One region of the Paenibacillus sp. 2TAB19 genome, then DNA from elsewhere that is predicted to be linked to it. Evidence: predicted binding sites of a transcription regulator. Region 1 holds the regulator's gene; the other holds the start of a gene.
The links. Region 1 encodes CtsR, which represses protease genes until heat stress. Its sites were predicted from a motif close to ATGGTCAATAAAGGTCAAACA; they were not measured.
Positions count from the first base shown of each region.

Region 2: clpP (ATP-dependent Clp endopeptidase proteolytic subunit ClpP) is a predicted target of CtsR. The motif match lies at 1,678-1,698, and genes of this name have one in related genera.

Region 1 covers NZ_JBFRGE010000023.1:21,543-25,111, reverse strand. The annotation lists gene AB4Z33_RS12555 (protein arginine kinase) at 1-944, opposite strand, end outside; gene AB4Z33_RS12550 (UvrB/UvrC motif-containing protein) at 991-1,509, opposite strand; gene AB4Z33_RS12545 (CtsR family transcriptional regulator) at 1,535-1,996, opposite strand; gene AB4Z33_RS12540 (sensor histidine kinase) at 2,265-3,569, opposite strand, start outside.
Region 2 covers NZ_JBFRGE010000046.1:33,270-36,838, reverse strand. The annotation lists gene AB4Z33_RS19900 (sugar-binding transcriptional regulator) at 1-918, opposite strand, end outside; tRNA gene AB4Z33_RS19895 (tRNA-Arg) at 1,153-1,227, shown strand; gene clpP (ATP-dependent Clp endopeptidase proteolytic subunit ClpP) at 1,774-2,358, shown strand; gene AB4Z33_RS19885 (HPr family phosphocarrier protein) at 2,584-2,853, opposite strand; gene whiA (DNA-binding protein WhiA) at 3,048-3,569, opposite strand, start outside.

The DNA.
Region 1 (3,569 bases):
TCATTCAATACTTGCGGCGTAACGCTCGGCAATAATCCGAGATCCGCGCCAAGCCTCACATCCGACAGCCGCTGCGCCGCTTCCTTGGAATCCATAATCGCAGCGTGGGACAAGATGCCGTAAGAACGGCTTACTCGATCCTGGATGCGAAGTTTTGATTCCTCGAGAAGCCGCCTGCGCGCCGCCTTCTCATGCTCGATGATCTGCTTGGCTACGCCATGCAAGTTATCAATAATCTCGCTCTCTGATTGTCCGAGCGTAATTTGGTTCGAGATTTGAAACAAATTACCGAGCGCTTCACTGCCCTCGCCGTACAATCCTCTAACGGCCAAGCCGACCTGCGTTACCGCTGATAAAATACGGTTAATCTGCTGAGTCAGCACCAGCGCCGGCAAATGCATCATGACCGACGCCCGTATGCCCGTTCCGACATTCGTCGGACAAGACGTTAAGTAACCGCGTTTCTCATCGAAGGCGTAATCCGCCTCCGCTTCAAAAATATCGTCAATTCCGCTGGCCAATGCCCATGCCTCCTGAATTTGGAAACCTGGATATAAACATTGAATGCGCAAATGATCTTCTTCGTTAATCATTATGCTGACTGATTCATCATGATTGAGCAAAACAGCCCCGCCTCGCGACTCATTGGCCAAATTCGGGCTAATGAGATGCTTCTCCACAAGTACCCGCTTATCGAGCTCGCTAAGATCGGATAACAATACCGTCTCGAATTGCCCGATATCGCTTAACTTGCCGGATTCGCCTACCTCGGTGAGCTGCTCCATCACTTCCTTCGATTGCTGGTTCGTGGCCAGCATCGGGAACGGATGATGTCGCAAGTTGCGAGCGACTCGGACTCTGCTGCTGATGACGACCTCGGTTTCGGGTCCTCCGCTCTTCATCCAATCGCTTAATGCATCTTGTGTGAATCGATGCTTCGTCAAGAGAGCTTTCCTCCTTCCATGCCAGCTTACAGCGTACGTACAGCGTCTATAGATCCGCTATCTTGCGTTCCAGCTCGCGGATCCGGTCACGCAGCTTCGCTGCGCTTTCGAACTCCTCTTGCTCAATCTGCGCTTGCAGATCGCGCCGAAGCTGTTCGATCTCCCGCTTGCACTGAATTTGACCACCTGAACGCTTCGGAATTTTCCCCATATGAACCGTACTGCCATGAACCCGCTTCAGCAATGGATCAAGCTTATCGGCGAACTGCTGGTAGCAGGCGCTGCAGCCGAATCTTCCGATCTTACTGAACTGCGTATACGTAAGACCGCATTCCTCACATCGAATCGCATGCTGCTGATTTGCGAAGTTGTGACCGCCAGTCGATTCGAAGTCAAGAAGGCCTGACAGCAGGCTATGAATCGAGAAGCTATTCGGTGAGCCCGGTATGCCTTCGCCCTTCTCTCTCGCACAGCTTTCACAAATGTGAAACTCCGTCTTCTCGCCATTGATGATTTTTGTAAAATGAAGTGTAGCCGGCCTCTTACCGCATTCCTGGCAAATCAAGCCTGATCCCTCCTCCCGGTACGCGCTACTTGACTAATAATGAAATGAGCATCGACTTCAGCAGCCTTGCCCGGATTTCATCCCTCTGCGGCAGTTTGAGTGCGATGGTTTCCCTTTGCACCGCTGCCCGGAGTATATTAGCTTCGCGCCTCGTCACCAGTCTTGCTTCCTCAAGCTGATAAATAATGCCTTCTGCCGCACTCTGATCGACACAGTCGCCAATCGTTTGTTCGAAATGGAGCTGAATCGAATTAAGTGCCGGAAGATCAACCCGTTGGATTCGGATATAGCCTCCGCCTCCGCGCTTGCTTTCAACCATGTATCCTTTCTCCAGCGTGAACCGGGTACTAATCACATAGTTGATCTGCGACGGTACGCAAGAAAACTTGTCAGCGAGGTCATTTCGTTGAATCTCGACAGCGCCGCCGGCGCTATCGTCCAGCATATGCTTCAAATACTGTTCGATGAGATCGGAAATATTTCTCAAAATACCAACCTCCCTAACGCATGGCCAAAGGAGCTTGTCAGAGCCGCCGTAACGGCTTATTGACTTTGACTTTCTTTGACTTTAACTTCATTATACTCAAAATATTCCTCGGGTCAAGTCACAAAGTTTAAATTTTCTGACGATTCGATTTCACCTTAGATTCGGTCCTATATTTCAACGAAAAACCGAAGCGCACCGCTAGTATCTAGCTTGGTGCGCTCCGGCATTATTTATACCTATTCAGGGCGACCCGACCCACAATCAAAGCTTATTCAACTGGCAATCTCACCGTAAATGCCGTTCCTTCCCCCGCGCTGCTCTCCACAGCGATCGTTCCGCCATGCAGAATCACAATGCGCTGCACAATGGATAGGCCTAGTCCAGTACTGCCCGACTTCCGCTCCCTCGCTTTGTCTCCCCGGTAGAAACGGTCATAAATATACGGCAATTGCTCCTCCGGTATGCCGTCGCCCGTATCGGCTATATGGATGACGCAACCGCCATCCTCGACAAAAGCCTGAATTTGAATGGAGCGACCCGCCGGAATATATTTGACCGCATTGGAGAGCAGGTTCGACCATACTTGCATAAGCAGCACTTCGTCTCCGTATACGTACAGGCCAGAGGACACCAGCAGCCGCACCGCGATTTCCTTCTCCGCCAACTGCCACTCCAGCAATTGAAGCGTCTGCCGCAGCTGAGGCTTTAGCGGGAACCTTCCCTTCTCCGTTGTCTGCTCGGAATGGTCCAGCGTTGAGAGCAGCAGGAGCTGCCTGCTTAATGTTGCAAGATGTCGCGTCTCTTGTCCGATAATAGCGGCATGCCCCCGAACGCTGGCAGGCTCCATCTCTTCGCTGAGCAATGAATCGGCATAACCTTGAATGGAAGCGAGCGGCGAATGGATTTCATGCGAGACGTTCGCGACAAACTCCTTCGTGCGAAGGTCGGCGCGTTCCAGCTCCAGACTCATGATTTGAAAATGGTTCGCCAATTCCCCGATCTCGTCCTTCCGCTTGGTTGGCAAGCGGAGCTTATATTGCCCTTGCGCGAGCCGTTTCGTCGCTTCCTTGAGCTGTACGATCGGCTGCACCAGGTAACGTGTGCTAACCATGAAGTAGGGCACGCTGAACACGACTGTCAGCACGAACATAAAGAGAAAGAACGTGCGAAGCTCGTCAAATTGTACGTTGCTGTCGTGGCGCAGGAAAAGAGCGTATCTCTCAGCTCCCGCCGATACGTGTACGCCCACCGTATTGCTGAGTCGATTGTCAAAGTAACCCGAAGCGAACGCCTTGTTCGGAAAGTTAGCGATACCGTGGAACTCCGCTCCGTCCAGTACGCGCATCTTGACGTCATTCGGAAGATCCTTTCTCGAGAAATGTCTCCCGTAAAACAGATCGTTTCCCGCTTCATCATAGACATAGAGCTGGTATCCTAACGCGGCAGACATGCTAAGCGCATCGCCCATAGCCTCTGGATGCTGCTCGATAAGAGCCTTCAATTGACTGACCGTGCCGAACAGCTTCTCATCCTGATAGGGCTTGAGAGACCAATGATAATACACGTTAGCGAT
Region 2 (3,569 bases), on a different contig from region 1:
TCCTGCGACACCTATAACAACTTCAGTCTTTACAATATCCTCGAGCCGTAATCCTACCGTCTGCATTTTGTGCACCACAGCGCCATTTCGGTCAAAATAAAACCCGAACGACTCCGCCAGCGCGCCTTCTGCAGCCATCGCATTCACGACGTCCTGCTCCAGCCGTCTTCGTCTAGCCATTACCATCGCATCCCCAATCCCGTGGACGACGATTCTAGCGCTTCGAATGACATCGACAATCTCGCGAATGTTAGGCTCTTGCATGATCGATGAGAATGCTTCCTCGCCCAAATGATCCGGGACATGAAGCAAGCGGTATTGCGCGCCTGTGCGCTTCGCCATTGTCGAAGCAATCGTATTCGCCTGATAGTCGAGGCTCTCGCCAAGTCCGCCCCTTGCAGGCACGAACCAATTGGTCTTGAGCGCGGTAGAGGTTGATAAATGATTCGCAACTTGGGCAATCGTTGTTCCGCCTGTTACAGCGACGACATCATTGGGCTGCATTACCTTGCGAAGCACTTGTGCGCTTGCACGGCCAAGCTCCCGCTTCGTCTGTGCCGAGCTCTCGGAATCCCCGGCTACAACAACAACTTGCGATAAGCCAAAGCGAGTGCGGATTCGATCTTCAAGCTCCGATWGACCGAACATCGTCTTATAGACCGGTTCCAGCCGCTCCAGAAGCTCTCTGCCTGCATCCGTAATTCGAATGCCGCTCGAATGAACATCGAGCAAGCCTTGCGCCTTCAGAAACTCAATCTCCGTTCGCAGCACGCGCTCCGTAAGCGATAACGCCGTGGCAAGCGTGCGGCGTCCGATAAGCTCTGTCAGCATGACCTGGTGCAGAATCGAATACCTCTTTCTCATTACATCTAGAAGATCAGGCACAAGCTGCTGCTGCAGTTCAATGATCTGACGCATCTTATCCTTCACTCCACCCGTTATATGAGACTATAGCTCCATTGACCGGGACGCGAAACGTCCCTCTATAACATTTGTAGTCCCACCTCCTATATTATCGGAAATTGTTGCTCGCCGCAAGAGCATGAAATCGAATGAAAKCGATTACTGTCACGATTTTCACAAATTTAATTTACGGAAGCCGCTTGCTTTCTAATCGCTATTATCATATAATCACCCTTGCTACTGTTTTTTGCGCCCGTGGTCCAATGGATATGACGTAGGCCTCCGGAGCCTGAGATCTAGGTTCGATTCCTAGCGGGCGCGCCACTTACTTTTTTCTAATGCAACTACATAACGCATACCTATTAAGGCCATCCCGAATGTTGTTTCGGAATGGCCTTTTTTAATAAGCTCAACCTCCTGCAGTGACGTTGCAACGGCATTTCGGGATACTAAATTCACTTACTCCTCCTAAAGTCGCTCAATAACGGTATTTAGGGAAACTAAAGTGGCTCTTTAGGCTTCACTTGGCGTTCATCGGCCATTTAGTTCGACGGAATGCCATTAGCGCATGATATTTTTAAACTGCATCTATTTAGTTTGACGAAATCGAACTATTTACGGAGGGCCTCTCTCCCAAGCTTCAATCTACTTTTACACCTGCTCTAATTTTCCCCGCACTTATCCCCGCTTAGTCTCCATTCATCCGATGTCCCACTTCGACAAAGCCCGATACAGCGGCCACTTATTGCTTGTCCAATCATTTGTCAGATAATTTGTCTGACTATCTTTGACTTTTGAGTTTCCATCCGTTATTATGAAAATACGATTTAACCATTTCGTTCAGTTTGAAGGAGGGGGCTTACGTTGGATATGAATTTCGTTCCTATGGTTATTGAGCAAAGCAATCGCGGAGAGCGTGCGTATGATATTTACTCTCGCTTGTTGAAGGATCGCATTATTTTTCTTGGATCGGGTGTAAACGACGTGGTGGCTAATTCCATCATTGCGCAAATGCTGTTCCTTGCGGCGGATGATCCCGAGAAGGACATTTCTCTTTACATTAACAGCCCAGGCGGCTCCATTACAGCCGGTATGGCGATCTATGATACGATGCAATACATTAAGCCAGACGTATCGACCATCTGTGTCGGTATGGCCGCTTCAATGGGCGCGTTCCTGCTGACGGCAGGCGCGAAAGGCAAGCGTTACGCGCTTCCGAACAGCGAAGTTATGATTCACCAGCCGCTAGGCGGCGCAGAAGGACAAGCGAGCGACATCGAGATTCGCGCGCGCCGCATCATTAAGATGCGCGACCATCTCAATGGCATTCTTGCAGAGCGCAGCGGTCAACCGCTTAGCCGCATCGAGCAAGATACGGATCGCGACTACTTCATGAGCGCAGCGGAAGCGAAAGAATACGGCCTTGTTGACAAAGTAATCGAGAAAATTGGATAAGTAGTAAAAAGGCGGTACAAGGGTTTCATGCCCTAGTATCGCCTTTTTTTCTTATTCGATATCCACAAACCGTAGCAACAATTCATTTTATCCACAGTCTTATTCACATTCTATGCACAGTTATCCACAATTGGTCTAATAACTTGTCAATAACTCGCAGAAACGCAAAAAAGCCTACACCGATCAACTGATCGAGTGAGGCTTTTTTCATCGGTAACCAATGAATTATTGATTCTCAAGTTCCTCTTTGCTAACAAGAGCGACTAAAGCGTTTACAGCCTGTTCCGCGTCCGAACCTTCCGCACTTATGGATACTTCAGTGCCGGAGCTGATCGCTAGACTCATAATGCCCATGATCGATTTCGCATTAACTTTTTTGTCGTCTTTCTCTACAAATACCTCGGAGGAAAATTTGTTCGCTTCTTGTACGAATAACGCTGCAGGTCTTGCATGAAGCCCCGTCTTCAGACGAACGACAACCGGAAGCCTTGTCATGGAAACCATACCCCCTATATTATACTCATTCATAAGCGTCAAACGACCCGGCCAGCAACAGCTGTGCGGACCCGGTGACGTCTAGCGCAGAAATATAAGCTTGTATAAGATTTAGACTTATACTTCTTATCTTTGGTGATAAGTTCATTTTGCATTATTATAACATTATACCAGCGGTTGCACTAGGTGAAAAGCTAACTACCTCGTATTTTTTCCGCAAGTTCGTCGATTTTGCGCAATCGATGGTTAACGCCCGACTTACTTACCTTGCCTCTTAGCATTTCGCCGACCTCGGTCAGATTCATATCGGGATGCTGCAGCCTGATCTCGGCTACTTCTTTCAGCTTCTCAGGAAGACTGTCCAAGCCGACTTCCTTCTGCAGCAGCTTAATATTATCAATCTGGCGTACAGCCGCTCCAATTGTCTTATTCAGATTCGCAGTCTCGCAATTAACGATCCGATTGACGGAATTGCGCATGTCGCGCATAATTCGTACGTCCTCGAATTTGAACAATGCCTGGTGCGCGCCGACGATGTTGAGAAGCTCGATGATTTTCTCGCCTTCCTTGATGTATAGAATGAAGCCTTTCTTCCGTTCAATACATCTGGCATTCAGATCGAACTTATTGGCAAGCTCCACAAGCGCATCGCAATGCTCCTCGTACATCGACGCTATTTCCAAATGATACGAAGAACCCTCGGGATTGTTGACCGA